Regions from separate parts of the Methylobacterium sp. BE186 genome, predicted to be linked through region 1. Evidence: riboswitches for the same ligand, from Rfam matches in the RefSeq annotation. Region 1 holds a riboswitch; each other region holds the start of a gene.
What was found. A riboswitch is a leader RNA that binds a small molecule or an ion and turns the genes downstream of it on or off. The one in region 1 is predicted to bind cobalamin.
Positions count from the first base shown of each region.

Region 2: linked by a shared signal. The riboswitch ahead of J2X36_RS02795 (TonB-dependent receptor domain-containing protein) and the one ahead of J2X36_RS10170 (TonB-dependent siderophore receptor) in region 1 are both predicted to bind cobalamin.
Region 3: linked by a shared signal. The riboswitch ahead of J2X36_RS05860 (CbtB-domain containing protein) and the one ahead of J2X36_RS10170 (TonB-dependent siderophore receptor) in region 1 are both predicted to bind cobalamin.

Region 1 is NZ_JAVDVV010000007.1:131,418-137,601, reverse strand. Features, by position in the region: gene otsB (trehalose-phosphatase) at 1-115, opposite strand, end outside; gene J2X36_RS10190 (DUF427 domain-containing protein) at 242-724, shown strand; gene J2X36_RS10185 (serine hydrolase domain-containing protein) at 790-2,013, shown strand; gene J2X36_RS10180 (DUF2147 domain-containing protein) at 2,068-2,754, opposite strand; gene J2X36_RS10175 (hypothetical protein) at 3,022-3,231, opposite strand; cobalamin riboswitch at 3,402-3,596, shown strand; gene J2X36_RS10170 (TonB-dependent siderophore receptor) at 3,911-6,091, shown strand; gene J2X36_RS10165 (PepSY domain-containing protein) at 6,096-6,184, shown strand, end outside.
Region 2 is NZ_JAVDVV010000002.1:140,411-146,594, forward strand. Features, by position in the region: gene J2X36_RS02790 (hypothetical protein) at 115-315, opposite strand; gene J2X36_RS02795 (TonB-dependent receptor domain-containing protein) at 680-2,704, opposite strand; cobalamin riboswitch at 2,950-3,144, opposite strand; gene J2X36_RS02800 (peroxidase family protein) at 4,014-5,909, shown strand.
Region 3 is NZ_JAVDVV010000004.1:16,904-23,087, forward strand. Features, by position in the region: gene cobN (cobaltochelatase subunit CobN) at 1-1,075, opposite strand, end outside; gene J2X36_RS05840 (Uma2 family endonuclease) at 1,097-1,693, opposite strand; gene cobW (cobalamin biosynthesis protein CobW) at 1,738-2,772, opposite strand; gene J2X36_RS05850 (DUF1636 domain-containing protein) at 2,801-3,184, opposite strand; gene J2X36_RS05855 (CbtA family protein) at 3,177-3,941, opposite strand; gene J2X36_RS05860 (CbtB-domain containing protein) at 3,970-4,152, opposite strand; cobalamin riboswitch at 4,187-4,380, opposite strand; gene cobU (bifunctional adenosylcobinamide kinase/adenosylcobinamide-phosphate guanylyltransferase) at 4,488-5,018, shown strand; gene cobO (cob(I)yrinic acid a,c-diamide adenosyltransferase) at 5,015-5,617, shown strand; gene J2X36_RS05875 (malonyl-CoA decarboxylase) at 5,655-6,184, opposite strand, start outside.

The sequences.
Region 1 (6,184 bases):
GCAGCCGCTCCAGGGCGGGCACGAGGCCGGGATCGACCCGCACCGCGTCGGGCCGCGGCGCGATCTCGACGAGGGTGCCGTCGAAGTCGAGGAAGAGGGCGAGGTCGGCCGTCACGGGGCGCTCCTGTCCTGAGGGCGGCCTGCGCTAGCACGCCGCGCGTTCCGGGCAAACGCCGCGATTGCGTGCGGGGATGCGGGCCGGTCTATCCTCCCGTGGCGTTCCCGCGGAGACGTGATGCCGATGCGCCCCCTGCCCCTGCCCGCCGGCCCCGACGAGGAGAGCGTCTGGGACTATCCTCGGCCGCCGCGCCTGGAGCCGGTGCCGCAGCGCCTGCGCGTCGTGCTCGATGCCCGCACCATCGCGGAGACGGGGCGCGGCTGGCGCGTCCTGGAGACGAGCCACCCGCCGACCTATTACTTCCCCCTCGCGGACGTCGCCCCCGGCATCCTCGGACCGCCCCGGCGGGCGGGGATCTGCGAGTGGAAGGGCCGGGCCGTCCTCTTCGACGTGGCGGGTCGCCCCGGCGCCGCCTGGGCCTATCCGGACCCGACGCCACCCTTCCGCTCGATCGCGGGCCACGTCGCCTTCTATGCCGGGCCGATGGATTCCTGCACCGTCGGCGACCAGCGCGCCGAGCCGCAGCCCGGCGCCTTCTACGGCGGCTGGATCACGCCCGGCATCGTCGGCCCCTTCAAGGGCGGCCCCGGGACGATGGGCTGGTGAGAGGGTTTGGCGCGGAGCCCGGCTCCCGCTACATGCCGGGCCGGAACAGGCGAGTGGAGCGGCGCATGCAGGAGACGGACACGGTCGAGCCGGCCTCGGTGGGGTTCAGCGCCGAGCGGCTGGAGCGGATCGACGGCTGGATGCGGCGCCTCGTCGCCGAGGGCAGGCTCGCCGGCCTCTCGGTGAGCGTGATGCGCGGCGGGCAGACCGCCTTCGCCCGCGCGCACGGCCTCGCGGATCTCGCGCGGGAGCGGCCCTTCGCCCTCGACACGATCACCCGCATCTACTCGATGACGAAGCCGCTGACCTCGGTCGCGGTGATGATGCTCTACGAGGAGGGCCGCTTCCAGCTCGACGATCCGGTCGCGCGCTTCCTGCCGGAATTCTCCGAGATGCGGGTGCTGACGGGTGGCAACCGCATCAAGTTCGAGAGCGAGCCGGCCCGCCGGCCGATCACGATCCGCGATCTCCTCACCCACACCTCCGGCCTCACCTATGGCTTCATGGAGGCGACGCTCGTCGACGAGCTCTACCGGCGCAACGGCGTCGACTTCCACCTGAAGGACGCGACGCTCGCCGAGGTGGTGGGACGGGTGGCGGGTCTCCCGCTCCTGTCCCAGCCCGGTGCGCAGTGGAACTACAGCGTGGCGACCGATGTGCTCGGCCACCTCGTCTCGGTCGTGTCGGGGCAGGATTTCGCCGATTTCCTGCGCGAGCGGGTGATCGCGCCGCTCGGCATGACCGACACGGACTTCTTCGTGCCGCCCGAGAAGCTGCCCCGGCTCGCCGCGAACTACACCCTGTTCCGGGACCGCAGCCTGAAGCTCTACGACGATGCGGTCGACACCGCCTTCGCGCGCCCGCCCGCCATCGCGTCCGGCGGGGGCGGCCTCGTCTCGACGGCGGCCGACTACCTGCGCTTCTGCCGCTTCGTGCTGAACCGCGGCGCGCTCGACGGCGTGCGGCTCCTCGGCCGCAAGACGGTCGACCTGATGCTGACGAACCACCTGCCCGGGGATCTCGCCAGCATGGGCACCCCGCGCTTCGCCGAATCCTCCTACACCGGCATCGGCTTCGGGCTCGGCTTCTCGGTGATGCTCGACCCGGCCCGCGCGCAGATCCTCGGCAGCCCGGGCGAGGTCGCCTGGGGAGGCGTGGCGAGCACGGCCTTCTGGATCGACCCGGCGGAGGATCTCGCGGTCGTGCTCCTGACCCAGCTCATCCCGTCCTCGGCGCTGCCGATCCGCCGGGAATTGCGGGTGCTGACCTACGCCGCGCTGGCGGGCTGAGAGGCTTGGCGGGCGCCCTCGCCCCTCCGGGGAGCGGGGCAACCCGCCTCGGGCCTACTCGGCCGGAGCGGCGGCCGGGGCGGCCTTCTTCTCGGCCGCCGGCTTCGGAGCGGCTGGCTTCGGGGCGGCGGTCGCCGTCGCGGTGCCCGTGGTTCCGGGGCCTGCGGCGCCCGCGGCGGCCGGCGCCTTCGGCGCCCACTCGGCGTCGGCGCGGGGGCCGTTGGGGGCGTTCGTCGCACCCGTGAGCTGGCCGGGCAGCACGTCGGTGACGCGGTTCCAGGTCTGCGATCCGCACAGGAAGCCGAGCATGCAGCCGCGCACCGAGAGCTCGGTCGGCTGGTCGGTCCAGATCGTCACGTCGTAGAACTTGCCTTCCTCGGAATTGTAGATCTTGCCCTCGTAGCGGGCATCCGCGTTCGGCTTCAGGCCCATGATGAGCTGGTGGCCGAGCGACGGGCGGGTCTGCTTCTTCGGGTCCGGGTTCTTGAAGTCGACGCGGGGCTGGCCCTTGTCGTTGAGCGGGGTCTTCAGCCAGACCACGTAGCCGCAGACGTTCTTCTCCTGGGGCCCGCACTTCTCGACGCGGATGCGGGCGCGCCCGTCCTCCGTCAGCCAGGTGCCGCTCGGGTCGGCCGGCGCGGCGGCCTGGGCGAGGCCGGAGAGGGCGCCGAGCGCGACGAGCGGCGCGGTAACGCGGCCGGCCCACGATCCGGCACCGCCGCCGATCAGTCGAAACGTCATCCGATCACTCCCATGGCCCCTGCCCTCGCCGGATGGAACGTCCCGGCGGCACGGCCTCGTCTGGATGACCCGCCATTCCTCCCCGAAGGTGTCCGGATCATGACCGCGGCCCTCCCGCCGGGGGAGAAAACGCGCGGGCCTGCGCCCGGCGTGCGGTGGCGGGCCGCCCCGAACGGAGAGAGGGCCGGCGCTCGCGCACCGGCCCTCCCGCAGGTCTCCCTCCTGGCAGGCCTCGCTCCTGGCAGGCCTCGCTCCCGATCGGGCCGATCACTCGGCCGCGGTCATCTCCGGCGTGTAGTGGCCGCACCAATCCTTCGAGGCGACCACCGGCCACAGGCCCTTCGACTCCGGGGCGGGCTGGCTCACCGGCGGGTTGAAGCGGCAGAGGCCCTGGTCCGAGGCGGAGACGCCGCCGTTCAGCTTGTGGTCGTCGAAGAAGCGGCAGCTCTCGCAGGCGCCGTCGTGGGTGCTGGCCATGATGTCTCTCCGATCCTTGTCGGACGGGCTCGAAGCCGCCTCGTCCTCGCAGTTGTTAATTAGAACAAGTCGAATGTAGCGTCAATGCGCGGGCGCCACACCGGTTCCGGAATCGGCGCTCCCGCTGTGGGTCGGGCGGGGGCCGGCGTTGACGGGCGGGCTTGCCAGCGCCTAGCGTGGGTGCTGACGGTTCCCCTCGGGGATCAAAAGGGAACGCGGTGAGGAGCCTGCTCCGAGGCCGCGGCTGCCCCCGCAACTGTCAGCGGCGAGCCCTTCACCACCATGTCACTGGGTCGTGCCCGGGAAGACGGTGCGAGGGCGGCGACCCGTGAGCCAGGAGACCTGCCGTCAGCCGTGGTCACACGCGAAACGCGTCGGGCGGGGTGTCCTGACGGGTGTCGAAGCGCCGTCCATCCCGTGCGGAGACGGCGGCCGAGGCCTCGTTCGCGGTGACGTGCCACACCGAGCGCGCCCGCGTGTCTGCCCCGCCCCCGTCCGCATCTGCCGAAGGCGTCGAGCCGGCGGCCCAGATCCAGGCCGCCGCATTGCACGGCCGCCGGCTCCGGGCCTCCCGCCTCCCGATCCGCCGGCGCATTGATTGTAATGTTATGACATTGCATCAATGGCGGGGAGCGGCCCGGCATCCGGTCGTGCCTCGACCCTCGGACCCGACACGACCATGCCGTCCCCTCCCCTTTCCCTCACCACCCGGCCGCCCGGCCGGACTCGCGCCCGCCTCGCGCGCCGGCTCCTCCTCGCCGCCGCCGGTCTTGCCGGCTGCCCCGAGGGCGCCGAGGCGCAGGAGACCGTCACCCTGGACACGCTCTCGGTGGCGGGCTCCGGCGCGCCCGCCGGCCTCGCCCTGCGGGCGCCGAGCCGCTCGGCGAGCCGCCTGGGCCTGACGCCGCTGGAGACGCCCGCGAGCCTCGACGTGATCGCGGGCGAGACGGCGCGCCTGCGCGGCCAGAATACGGTGGTCGAGGCGGTGACCCAGAACGCCACCGGCATCACCACGATCGCCTCGCCCGGCAACGGCAACGGCGCCTTCACGGCCCGGGGCTTCGCCGGCCCGAACTCGATCCAGCAGCTCTACGACGGCACCCGCCTCTTCGTCGGCGCCGGCACCGTCAACTTCCCCTTCGACACCTGGAACGTGGAGCGCATCGAGGTGCTGCGCGGCCCGGCCTCGGTGCTCTACGGGGACGGCGCCATCGGCGGCATCGTCAACGTGGTGTCGAAGAAGCCGGTCTTCGTGCCCCTGAACGAGGCGCGGCTGGGCCTCGGCACGGACGGGGTGGCGCGGCTCGCCGTCGATTCGGGCGGGCCGATCGGCGAGTCGATGGCCTACCGGCTGAACGTCAGCGGCAACCGCGCGGGCGGCTGGATCACGCCGGACGGCGATCTCCGCAATCTCGCGGTCTCCGGCGCGCTCACGTGGCGGGCGACGCCCGATCTCGACCTCACCGTCAGCCACGATTACGGCTTCCAGGAGCCGGCCCGCTACTGGGGCACGCCGCTCGTCGAGGGCCGTATCCTCGAATCCTTACGCTTCAACAACTACAACATCCGGGATTCCAAGATCCTCTGGCAGGACAACTGGACCCAGGCGCGGGCGGAGTGGCGCCCGAGCGCCGACGTCACGATCCGCAACACCGCCTACCGGCTGCAGAGCCGGCGCCACTGGCGGGACGTCGAGCAATATGCCTTCAACCGGGGCACAGGCCTGATCGACCGCTCGGACTACATCGAGATCTACCACCAGCAGGAACAGGTCGGGAACCGGTTCGACGCCGCCGTCCGGGGCGAGGTCTTCGGCTTCCGCAACGAGTTCCTGGCGGGTTTCGACGTCAACGCGATCCGCTTCCGCCACACGAACAACGCGCCCTATGGCGGCGAGTCGAGCGTGCCGCCGACGGGCTACGATCCGGGCCTGTTCATCAACCTCGCGGGCACGCGGCCCGCCTACGCGACCCGCACGAGCCAGGCCTCGGTCTTCGCCGAGGACCGGCTGATCCTGTCGGATCGGCTCTCGCTCTTGGCGGGCGTGCGCTACGACGCGCCGAGCCTGCACCGGGACGACCTGCGCGCCGGCACGTCCTTCGAGCGGGACTTCCGCTCTGTCAGCTACCGCTTCGGCGCCGTCTACAACCCGACCCCCGACACCGCCCTCTACGCGCAATACGCCACGGCGACCGACCCGGTCGGCAGCTTGATCAGCCTGTCGCAGAGCCTCGCGAATTTCGAGCTCTCCACGGGCCGGCAGGTCGAGGTCGGGGCCAAGGGCCTGTTCTGGGGCGGGCTCGGCGAGTGGACGCTCGCGGGCTACCGCATCGTCAAGGACAACCTGATCTCGGCCGTGCCGGGCCAGCCGGGCGTGAGCACGCAGGTCGGCCAGCAATCCTCCCAAGGGTTCGAGGCGGCCGTCTCGCTCCAGATCACGCCCCTCTGGCGGGTCGACGCGAACCTCGCCCTCCTCCACGCGCAGTACGACGCGTTCAGCCAGACGGTGAACGGCGCCGTCATCTCCTATGCCGGGCGCCAGCCGATCGACGTGCCCGAGCGCGTCGCCAATTTCTGGCTCAACTACGCCTTCGCCCCGTCCTGGGAGGCGCGGGTCGGCGTGCAATATGTGGGCGATACGGTCTCCGATTTCGGCAACACCGCCCGGCGGCCGGATTACGCGCTGGTCAATCTCGGCCTCGACCATCAGGTCACGCCGGCCTCGCGGCTCTCGCTGCGGGTCTACAACCTGTTCGACAAGGTCTACGCGGTGAGCGGCAACGCGGTCGACGGCATCGGCACCAACTGGCTCCTCGGGCGCCCGCGCTCCTTCGAGGTCGCCTACGCGGTGAGCTTCTGACGCGATGCGGGGTTTGAAGCGCGTCAAGCGATGGCTCGTCCTCGGCCACCGCTGGCTCGGCATCGGCACGGGCCTGTTCTTCGCGGTCTGGCT
Region 2 (6,184 bases), on a different contig from region 1:
AGCGCGCGTGGCGCGCGTCTGGTTTCCGGATCCGGCGGCAAGGGGCGTTGGTCGGGCTCATGAGGTGCCCGCCGGCGGGCGCTCGGGCGTCATCCCCGGGAAGGCTCGTTCACGTCAGATGGCCTCGGTCTCCGGCCGGACGAAACAGGCCGCGAAGTCGCTGGGTCCATAGTCACGACCCGTGATGTCAGTGATCACGACCTGTGCCAATCCATCATTCTGGAGCTGGAGCGCCTTCTCCAGGGCGCCGCCGGGAGAACATCGCTGAAAGGACACGGTCCGTCCATCTCTCTGGGCGGTCACGATCAACTGCATGTTACGCTCCTGGAATGGCCTGGTTCACCGTCAAATCATCTGCTGGCGATCCCGATACTTTGCCCAGCATGAGATCTGATCCCAATTCACGCGGAGAACGAGATCACGCAACCGCTGGATCTCGTCTCGGCTCGGCGGCCGGGGCTGGACCTTCAGACGAGCGATAAAGGCAGCATCCGTCTGCATCATGAGAGCACCGTTGGCGGAAGGGCAGCCCCGTGCAGTGTTCAACGAAGATGGGGAGGCTTGGTTGCGGCTTGGCTTCGGGGTCGGCTGAAGAACGGCCTTCCCGAAGACAGCTCAAGGTCAGGGGTTTCGCATCGCCGGAATCACGGGGCGAGCTGCCGCCCGAGCCTTCCGGAGCCTAGAACCGGCCAGCCAGGGTCAGCCGGACGGCCGTCGGCTCGACCGGATGGAAATGCCGGTCGGCGACGCCATCCGCCGCCTCGCCCGGCAGGCGGGACGTGTAGAAATAGGTGATCTGGTCGGCCTTGGCGTTCGTCAGGTTCAGCACGTCGAGCGAGAGGCTCACGCCGTTCTCGAACGCGTAGCCGATCCGGCCATTCAGGAGTGCGGTCGGACGGGAGCGGACCGAGTTGTCCTCGATCAAGGGGCGCGGGCCGAAATAGCGCATGCGCAGGCTGCCGAACCAGCCCGGGCCCTCCCCGAAGGTGAGGCCCGCCGAGGCGATGGTGGTCGGCGCCTCGGGCACGCGACTGCCGGCCGGATCCCGGTCCGAGAAGCGGGCGTTCGTGACCGTCAGGTCGCCTTCCAGCCTCAGCCAGGGTGTCAGCGCGTAGCGGTTCGTCCACTCGATGCCGAAGCGCCGCGTCGGGCGGCTCGGCTCGGTGGTGCCGGTGTCGCCCTGGAACAGGTTCTCGGAGGCGAAGTCGAGCTGGAATAGGGCGAGCGACGTCTCCAGCCCCGCGACGCTGCGATTGCGGATGCCGATCTCCGATCCCGTCGATGGCACCAGGAACGGCGAACGCGCGATGTTGAAGAGCGGGCTCGCCGGATCGACGGTCGCGACCACGCCGCGCACGTCGTTCGAGTGGAAGCCCCCGCCGGAATTCACGTAGATCTCGGTGTCGAACCAGGGGCCGAGCACGAGGCCGAGCTTCGGGTTGACGATGCCGTCCCGCGCCCGGCCCGAATTCGCGGGCGTGTCGGAGACCACGTCGGCGTAGTATCCGTCCGCGCGGAAGCCGACGCTGGTGCGCAGCCAGTCCGTCCAGCGCACCCGGTTCTCGACGTAGAAGGCCGCGCTCGCCTCCAGCACCCGGTCATCGAGCACCGTCGAGCGCGTGAGCCGGTTCGTCGTGTTGAAGAGACCGACCCGGATCGAATCCGTGCGGGTCTGGAGGCCGATCTCGTTCTCCATGGGCAGGCCGAAGAGCGCACCCTGGAAGATGTGCGAGACCTCGCCGCCCCCGAGGACGCGGCTGTCGCGCTGGCGGAACTGGTCGCCGTTGACCGGATCGTTGAGGACATAGGTGAAGTTGTTCCAGAGATTCATCCCGTAGCGGATCACATAGGCGTTCGCCCGGGAGAATCCGGTCTCGTCCGTCCGGCTCCAGCGACCGGAGAGCGAGAACCGGCCCGTGTCGCCGCCATCCGACGGGTCGAGCGTGCCGAAGCGGCCGATCAGCCCCTCGCTGACGGCGCGCTCGGGGATCTGGTTGGTCGCGTTCCACTTGGCCCAGTAGGCCATGCCGGTGACCGCGAAGCCGTCCGTGGCCGTGCCTTGGCTGTAGCGAAGCACGCCGTTGAGCTTGCGCAGCCGGTCCGGCTCGACCCAGGGGCCATCGTAGACCTGCGCCTCGCCGGCCACGAGGAGGTGGCCCTCGCCGATCGGGGCGGAGCCGATCGTGAGGGCCCGCTTGTAGCCGAAGCTGCCGATCGAGGTGAGCGCGAGGTTCTTCTCGACCGTGTCGAGATAGTCGATGCGCACGGATCCGGCGGAGGCGAAGTCGCCGTCCCGCACGAAGTACGGCCCCTTGTGGAACTCGACCGCGCCGACGAGTTCGGGGATCAGGAAGTTGATGTCGGCATAGCCCTGGGCATGGGCGTTCGTGCGCATGTTCACCGGCATCCCGTCAACGTGGATCGCGATGTCGCTGCCGTGGTCGAGGTTGAAGCCGCGCAGGAAGAACTGGTTGGCTTTGCCCTCGCCGGAATGCTGCGTGACGATCAGGCCCGGCACGGCTTCCAGCACCTCGCCGGGGCGGGTCGCGGGGCGGTTGTTGACTTGCGCGCCCGTGATCACGCCGGCGCTGGCGGCATCGACGGCTCGGAGGCTGCCGCCGATGCCGGTCACGCCGCCGACGTAGCCGGCGCTGGCGACGGGTCCGGAGGTGGCAGGTGTCGGAGCGTCGGCCGCGACGGAGATCTCGCTGAGCGTCGCTTCAGAAGCGACGGTCTGCGCGTGGAGAAGGGCGGGCGCGAGGAGCGAGGCGGGGCCGGCCAGGGCGGCCAGGCAACCCGACGTGAATGACGATCGGACGGGGGACACGAAAGGACGGACCTCGGGCGACGGCAGTGGCACGTCACCGCGAACGAGGCCTCGGCGGCCATCTCCGCACGGGATGGACGGCGCTTCGACACCCGTCAGGACACCCCGCCCGACGCGTTTCGCGTGTGACCACGGCTGACGGCAGGTCTCCTGGCTCACGGGTCGCCGCCCTCGCACCGTCTTCCCGGGCACGACCCAGTGACATGGTGGTGAAGGGCTCGCCGCTGACAGTTGCGGGGGCAGCCGCGGCCTCGGAGCAGGCTCCTCACCGCGTTCCCTTTTGATCCCCGAGGGGAACCGTCAGCACCCACGCTAGGCGCTGGCAAGCCCGCCCGTCAACGCCGGCCTCGATGGAATTCCGAAGGCATCGACGGGCGGCTCGGCGATCACCTCGTGCCTGGGGCGATCCTGCGTTCTTTCGCACAATTCAGGGTCTGCGGATCACGATTCGTGAAGCTTCCCTTGGGACTTCAGGTCCATCCGCTCCGGCGCGTAAGGTGAACGGTCAAGCTCATCCCGACGGGTGCAATGGTTCGGCGTTCGCAACGCAGGACGGGCTCGCTCTGTACGGCCTGATCGTTGGCGTACGCTCGCGAACAGCAGAGCGGCAGGACATGCAGGCACGCCCGTGCTTGCAATCGGCTCGGGCGTTCGGCGATCATTACTCAAAGCACCGGGAAAGCTTCTGCCCTTTCGCCGAGTCCGATTTCATTGCGATGAATTCGTCGAATTGAATGTAGATGGACGAATTTTCGATCGAAAATTCTTAGTATCTACTGAATATGGTTCGTGTATCTCTTCGCTTTAATACGAATACTTACATGGATCCGTAAATCAGCTCCCCTGATTTAACATATGCTGAGGAGCCTTCGGCGAATCATCTCGTACTCTGCTGCTCGACGCCGCCACGCCGCTCATCGCTGCGTGGTCAACCTTCCGGGTCCGTTCGCATCCGGGCGGCTCCTGCCCATCGGGCATGCGAGAAGGGCCTTCCATGACCGTACAGCAGAGGCGCCGCGGCAGCGCGCGGATGCGCCGTGACGGGCATCGCCGCTGGCGACGATGACGCCGCCCTGAACCTCCCTGTTTCGTGACGCGCATCGGGCTCCCGCCATTCCGGCTTGATTGCCGGAACCCGGCCGGCTGCGCGGCTCCTTGCGGAAACGCCTTGAAAGGATGCTCCGATATGGAAGCTTATTCCGTCGACGGTTCGGGCAACAACCTGTCTCAACCCGGTCTCAACGCGGCCGGCACGACGTTCGCGCGGCTCGGCGCGGCGCATTTCGCGGACGGAATCTCGACTCTCGTCGATGGGCCCAACCCGCGCACGATCAGCAACCTCGTCGTCGGTGAGGGCGACCCGACGATCCCGAACCCCCAGGGGCTGTCGGGCATGCTCTACGCCTGGGGCCAGTTCATCGACCACGATCTCGACCTCAGCCTGACGGATCACGTCACGCCGATCGCCGTCGTCATCCCGGCGGGCGACGCGTACTTCGCGGCCGGCAGCTTCCTCCCGATGACGCGTGCCGTGATCGATCCGGCGACGGGGCCGGGCACGGGCAAGCCGGCGGCTGCCGTCAACGCGATCAGCGGCTGGCTCGACGCATCCATGGTCTACGGTTCGGACGCGGCGAATGCCGCGAGCCTGCGGCAGCCCGACGGGCATCTGGCGACCTCCGCCGGCGGCAATCTGCCGATCGTGGACGGCGCCTTCGTCGCGGGCGATGTCCGCGCCACCGAGAACCCGTCCCTGACCGCCCTCCAGACGCTGTTCCTGCGCGAGCACAATTTTCAGGTCGACCGGCTCCATGCGGCCGATCCGGGGCTCGACGGGGACGCCCTCTACCTGCAGGCGCGGGCCATCGTGACCGCGGAGATCCAGCGGATCACCTACGACGAGTTTCTGCCCCATCTCCTCGGACACGGCGCAATCGGCCCCTATGCGGGCTACGATCCGGGGATCGATCCGCGGATCAGCGTCGAATTCGCGGGCGCGGCCTACCGGTTCGGCCATTCGATCGTCTCGGCCGAGACCGAGCGCATCGACGAGGACGGCAACCTCGTCGGGCCGGGGCTCGAACTTCGGGACACTTTCGGGATGACGCCGGCGGCCTTCGCGGCTGCGTCGGGGGCGGACGGCTTCCTGCGTCACCTCGCCGACGATGCCTCGCAGACGATGGATGTGCGCATCGTCGAGGATCTGCGCAACTTCCTCATCGACCCACCGGTCGGTCAGGATCTGGCGAGCATCAACATCCAACGCGGCCGGGATCTCGGGCTCGGCACGCTCAACGAGACCCGCGAGGATCTGGGCCTCGCGCCGTACCGCGATTTCTCCGAGATCACGCACGATCAGGCCACGGTCGCGGCGATGCGCGAGGCGTTCGGCCGGGTGGATGCCGTCGATCTCTGGACCGGCGGCCTGGCGGAAGGTCACGCGCCGGGCTCGATGATCGGGCCGACCTTCTCGGCCATCATCGGCTCTCAGTTCGAGCGGCTGCGCGACGGCGATCGCCTCTGGTACCAGAACGGTCAATTCGATCAGCGGACGCTGAACGAGATCCAGCACACGACGCTGTCGGACATCATCGCGCGCAACACCGACACCCGCTCCATCCAGGACGACGTCTTCACCTTCTACGACCGTCACGGCAGCAACGTCGTTTCCGAGCATCCGGATGCGCCGCAACTCGTGATCGGCACCCCTGGCGAAGCGGAGCTGTTGGGAGGGCCGGAGGGCGACATGCTGGTCGCCGGCACCGGCCATCAGACATTGACCGGCGGGGGTGGGAGCGACCGGTTCGTCTTCGCGGCGGATACGCGTGCCCTGATCACCGATTTTCGCCCTGGGCGAGACCATCTGGTCTTCGAGGAGGCGGCCGGGGTTCGGGCCGAGGCCTTTGGCGGGCCGGGCGCGTCGCGTTCCGATCACGGGCACCACGGGCGCCACGCTCTCACAGGGGAGCCCGTGGTCGTCGACGAGAACGGACTTGCCGTCGTGATCTACGGGAGCGTTCAGGTTGCCCTGGCGGGGATCTCGGCCGCCCAACTCAGCCCGGACGATTACAGCTTCGCTTGAATCTGGAGGGTGGGCTGCGTCCGCGTGAGACGCGCACCGGTCCAGCCTCGCAAGACCGATCAGGCAGTCGTGGAGCCGTGAGCGGCGGAACCGGCGCGCGACCTGCCGATGGGCATGAAGCCGATGTTCCAACAGGGCCCGGTCCAATGCACCGGTCCAAACGGGCCGGGCCGGCTCTGTACGGTCTCACCGCTTGCATGCATCGGCAACGCAATTCGATGACCCGGTCGGACCGCAGCCGGAATCAGTCAGGGCTGATCGAAGCGCCCCGTCAC
Region 3 (6,184 bases), on a different contig from region 1:
AGGCGGCGGCCCGGTCGGCGAGGGCCGCGATGCCCTCCGGGTCGGGGATCGCGCGACGCTCGGCATAGCCCTCGACCTCGGGGAATTCCTCCTTGAACGAGACGGGGAAGCCCGAGAGCCGGCCGTCGAATTCGGGCAGCGCCACCTGCATGGCGAGGTCGGCGGCGTTCATGCCGCGCGCCGAGGCCGCCCAGGCGGCGCGGGGGCTGCCGATCGTGAAGGCCTGCAGCACCGGGCAATCGGCCGCGTCGAGGGGGAAGGCCGCGTCCTCCCGCGCCGAGAAGGCGGTCGCCGCCACGACGAGGTCGGGCCGGCGTGCGGCGATCAGGGCGCGCACCGGCTCCAACGCGGCCGGGTCCTTCAGGCTCGACACCGCGACGACGGCGCTGCCGACTCCCCGCGCCCGCAGGGCCGCCGCGAGCGCCGCGACCGGGGCCGTGTCGCCCCCGAGAATGGCGGAGCGATAGACGAGGAGGAGCGCCATCGGTGCTCCCGCCGCCGCGAGGGCGGTTTCGACGGAGACCGGCCCGCAGCCGGGGCACCACGCGAAGCCCCGCGGCAGCGGTTCCGGCGGCTCGACCGCGGCCGGCTCGCCGATCTCGGAGGCCAGCCGCCCGAGCATCCGGCGCAGGTTGTCAGGGCCGCCGGCGCGGAAATAGGCATCGAGATCGGCCGCGAGGCCGGGCACCGTGGAATAGGCGTCGAGGCGCGAATCCGGCCGGTCGTCGCCGGGCAGCACCGCGAGCTTGACCCCTCGCGCCCGCGCCGCGGCGTAGGCCCGCTCCACGCCGTAGCGCCAGTAATCGAGGCCGCCGAGGCAGCGGATCACGACGATCCTCGCGCGGGCGACCACGCCGTCGACGTAGAGGTCCACCGACATCGGGTGGCGCAGGCGCGCGAGCTTGGCGAGCCGCAGGGAGGGCCCGCCCGCTCCTCCCGCGGCGTGCGCGGCCGCGACGCCCGCGAGGTCGGAATCGGTGAAGGAGAGGAAGACGATGTCGCCCGGCGCCTGCCCGAGATCGACGGCCGCCTCGCCCTCGTCGAGGGAGACCGTATCGATGCGGACGAGGTGCATGGGGTCTCGCGATCCGCCGCGTCAGGCCGCCGGGCCGGCCGGCTCGTCCTGGACGAGGCGCGGACGGTTCGGGAAGACGACACCCTCGTAGATGTCCGAGAGGCGCAGGCTCGTGGCGAGGGAGGGCAGGGAGAGGGACGCGTCGAGGCTCGCGACGCGCTCCTTGACCCAGGCGCGCGACGCGTCGCGGGACCAGAGCATGATCTCCGGAGCGTTCGGCTCGACGAGCAGGATGTACTCGAGGCTCTCGATGTTCCGGTACTCGGCCAGCTTCTCGAAGGCGTCAAAGTCGCGCGTGCTCGGGGACAGGACCTCCGCGACGAGCCGAGGCTCGGCCGCCTTCAGGGCGTTGGGATCGCGCACGCCGCAATCGACGCCGACATCGGGCCGGCGGATCTGGCCGGGTAGGGTCTCGACGCTGCCGTCGCCGGTGAGAGGGCGGCAGCCGCCGCGGCGCAGGGCCACCAAGAGGTTCACCACGATGTCGTCGTGGACGTTCCGCGCTCCCGCCGTCAGCCGCACGGGAATGCCGCCGACGAGCTCGTAGCGCTCCGCCTGGCGCTCCTGCCACGCGAAGAACTCCGCCACGCTCATCGGCCTCGTGATCCGTTCCAGCATGTCCGGTCGCCGTCCCTGCGCCCGCACTATAGCGCCGCCCCGGCCTATCCGGCGAGCGCCGCCGCGACGGCATCCCGGTCGAAACCCTTGAGGCCGATCACGACGAGGCGGCCGTCGCGGGATTCGGATGCGCGCCAGGGCCGGTCGAAATGGTGCGCGACGCGACGTCCGACGCCCTGGACGACGAGGCGCATCGGCTTGCCCTCGATCTCGGCGAAGCCCTTGATGCGCAGCACGCCCGCCGTCTCGGCGGCCTTCTCGACCCGTGCGGCGAGGTCGCCCGGGTTCCTCGCCGCGCGCACCGGCAGGGCGACCGTCTCGAAATCGTCGTGGTCGTGGTCCTCGCCCTCGCCGTGATGGGAGGGGCGGGCGTCGAGGTCGTCCTCGGCCGCCGCGTTGAGGCCGAGGAGCACCCGGGCGTCGATCGCGCCGTGAGAGGTCTCCACCACCTTGACCGCGCGGGGCAGCTGGCGCTCGATCTCGGCCCGGACGCTCGCGCGCTCGGCCTCGCCGAGGAGGTCCGCCTTGTTCAGCACCACGAGGTCGGCGCAGAGGAGCTGGTCCTCGAACACCTCCTCCAGCGGGTTCTCGTGCTCGACGCTGGCATCGGCCGCGCGCTGGGCGGCGAGCGCGTCGGGATCCTCCGCGAAGGCACCGGAGGCCACGGCCGGACCGTCCACCACCGCGACGACGCCGTCGACCGTCACCCGCGAGCGGATCGCCGGCCACTGGAAGGCCTGGACGAGGGGCTTCGGCAGTGCGAGGCCCGAAGTCTCGATCAGGATGTGCTCCGGCGGGTCCGGGCGCTCCAGCAGGGTGTTGAGGGCGGGCACGAAATCGTCGGCGACGGTGCAGCAGATGCAGCCGTTCGGCAGCTCGACGATGGATTCCTCGCTGCAGCCCGGCACGCCGCAGGCGGCGAGGAACGAGCCGTCGAAGCCGACATCGCCGAATTCGTTGACGAGGATCGCGAGGCGGCGCCCGCCCGCTTGCTCCATCACGTGGCGCACGAGGGTCGTCTTTCCGGCGCCGAGGAAGCCGGTGACGATGGTGCAGGGGATCTTCTCGACGATGCTCATGGGGAACTCGTGATGGCGTGCCGCCCGCTTACGCGGAGGCGCGGGGCGGGATGCGGGCGATCACGCCCTTGCGGAAGGCTTCCGGCCGCGCCCGCCAGGGCACGATGCCGTCGCTCGTGCCGGCATAGAGGCGGATGCCCGCGAGGAGGGTGGGGGCGGAGGTCTCCGGGTCGAGGTCGCCGTAGACGTAGGTCCAGCGGTCGGGCGCGGTGACCGCGACCGTGCAGGGGCGCTTGCAGACCGAGAGGCACTCGACCGGCTCGACGCGGAGGCCCGGCACGGGCTCCGCGGCGAGCGCGTTCTCGACGGCCGCGAGGAGGCGTGCCCCGGCGCGCGGGCCGTCCCCGTCGCCCTCGGCGCGGCAGGTGGTGCAGACGTAGAGCACCACCGGTTCGGATGCTGCCTCAGGCACGGGCGGGTGCCTTGGCCTCGCGCCCGAAGACCTGCCAGGCCCAGCCGAAAGCCAGACCGATCATCGCCCAGAACACGAAGGCGACGCCGAGCGAGCGCGCGGCGAATTGCGCGGCGAGGATCGCGGGCACGCCCGAATTCCCCTCGGGCGGCACCGGGGCGCCCGCGAGATGGGGGGCGACGATGAGCACGAGACCGCCGAGGATGGTGATGGCCGCCCGCCGGATCAGGATCAGGTAGAGGCCCATCGCGGTCGCGGCGGCGGTCATCAGCCACCAGGCTTGGCGCGTGACGAGGGGGGCCGCCTCGCTGCCCGGCAATTCGGGGGGCAGGCCGAGGGCAGGGGCGAGCGCGAGAGCCGCGAAGCCCGCGAGCCCGAAGGCGAGCGCCCGCTCCGGCGTCGGCGCGCGGCCGCAGGCGAGCATCGCGGCGCCGAGGAGGAGCGCGTAGCCGACGGCGCCGATGAGCGTCGCGAGCCCGGTGAAGGCCATCCGCGGCAGGCCGGGGCCGGGCTGCCATTCCCCGCCCGGACCGGCCGTGCCGTGGTCGTGCGCGTGGCCGCCGGGCGCCTGCCCCTGGGCGGGCGCGTGGGCCAGGATGATCGGCAGGCGGGCGTCGGCCGCCTCGTGCGCGGCCCGCGTCTCGTAGCGCTCGGCCGCGATGATGAGCGGCGAGGTGAGGGCGAGCTGCAGGCCCGTCGCGACGACGGCCGCCAGGAAGCCGGCGACGAGGGCCGCCGACAGGAGCCGGATGATCATGAGATCTCTGCGGGCTGAGGCAGAGCGGTCAGTGGCAGGGGAAGTTCTGCGTGTGCCGGAAATCGTGCGCCGCGTTGTGCAGCGCCGAGGCCGGCGCGAAGCCCGCGAGGAAGACGAGGCCGATGCCGAGCAGGGCGGCGATCACGATGGCGGCGGCGCCCTCGTTCGCGCGGGTGCCGGTGGTGCCGAGGGTCTGGACGTTCGTCGTCATCGTGTCAGGTCTCCGGCCGCCCCGCCGGCGGCGTCGAGGATAGCGGGGGGACGGCAGGTCTCCTGGCTCGCGGATCCTCGCGCCTGCCGCCTTCCCGGGGGTCCGGTGGCGTGGTGGCAGGAGCTCGCCGCTCACAGTTGCGGGGGCAGCCGCGGATTCGGAGCCCGAGCCCCTCACCGCATTCCCTTTTCACCCCGTTGCCGGGGCACCGTCCCCCCGGCTTCTAGCCTGTCGCGCGAGCGGGCACAACGCGGGCTCGGCCCGGTCGCGCGATTCTTTGACCGGAGGTGAGGCGATCTTTGACCGGAGGGGGAGGCTTGGGGCAAAGGAGGCCGATGCTTCAGGCCGCTCCCCGCATGACCCTGGTGCTCGGCGGCGCGCGTTCCGGCAAGAGCGCCCACGCGGAGGCCTTGATCGAGGCCTGCCCGGCGCCCTGGACCTACCTCGCTACCGCGCAGGCCTGGGACGACGAGATGCGCGAGCGCATCGGCCTCCACCGCGCCCGCCGGGGGGAGGGCTGGGTGACGCGGGACGTGCCCGTGGATCTCTCCGCCGCGATCCGGGCGACGCGGGGTCCGGTCCTCGTCGATTGCCTGACGCTCTGGCTCACCAACCTGATGATGGCCGAGGCCGATCTCGCGGCCGCGTTCGAGGATCTCGCGGCGGCCTGCGCCGCGGCGGCCGGCCCCCTCGTCCTCGTCTCGAACGAGGTCGGGCTCGGCATCGTGCCCGACAACGCCCTGGCCCGCGCCTTCCGCGACGCGGCCGGCCGGCTCCACCAGCGCCTCGCGCGGGAGGCCGACCGCGTCGTGTTCCTGGTGGCCGGGCTGCCGATGGTCGTCAAACCCGCTGGAGGACCTGCATGAGCGACGAGGACGCGCGCCACCGCGAGAAGATGCAGAAGCGCAAGGCGGTGCAGGACGCCGAGGTCGCCTCGAAGACCGTCGAGAAGGGGCTCCTCATCGTCAATACCGGCCCCGGCAAGGGCAAGACCACGGCGGCGCTCGGCCTCGTGCTCCGGGCCCTGGGGCGCGGCTGGCGGATCGGCGTCGTGCAATTCATCAAGGGCGCCTGGGACACCGGCGAGAAGCGGGCGCTGGACACCTTCGGCGACCGGGTCGTCTGGCACGCGCTGGGCGAGGGCTTCACCTGGGAGACGCAGGACAAGGCCCGGGACATCGCCGCCTGCGCGCGGGCCTGGGCGACGGCACAGACCCTGATGGCGGACGAGACGATCCGCCTCCTCGTCCTCGACGAGATGAACATCGCGCTCCGCTACGACTATCTCAACGTCGAGGCGGTGGTGGCGGTGCTGCGGGCGCGCCGGCCGGACCTCCACGTGGTCGTCACCGGCCGCAACGCGAAGCCGGCGCTGATCGAGGCGGCCGACCTCGTGACCGAGATGGGCAACGTGAAGCACCATTTCTCGGCGGGCGTGAAGGCGCAGGAGGGGATCGAGTTCTGATCTCCGCAGGGCGCGGCCGAGGCGCTGCGCGGCGCCCTCAGGCGTCGGCGAGCGCGACGGCGCGCGGGGGCGGAAGGTTCGCCCGCAATTCCCGGCTCACGGTGCCCGAGGCGGCCACCGTGCCGAGATTCGCGTAGGTCTCGTGGTTCTTCTCGATGGCCGAGAGGTCGTAGAGGTAGTTCACCATCAGCCCGTGGGATTGCTTGATGCCCTTGGGCGAGGTGTCGCCGAGGAAGTTCAGCCGCTCCAGCCGCGCCCCGTTGCCGAGATGGAAGCGGGCGACCGGGTCGAGGGGCCGTCCGCGGTCGTTCTTCGCGCGCAGGAAATAGGCGGCCGCGGCCGGCAGCATCGCCTTGCGCACCGCCTCGCAGCTCGTCTTGTCGCCCTGCCAGCCCGGCTGCTCCAGCAGGCGCAAGCCCTCGATATCCTCCTTGGTGAGGCCCTGAGGCGCGTCGGCGCGCCGCTCCCGATCGAGCCAGCGGGCAAAGCCCGGGACCGGCGAGAGGGTGACGAAGGTCTTCAGCGAGGGGATCTCGCGGGCGAGATCCTCCACCACCTGCTTGATCA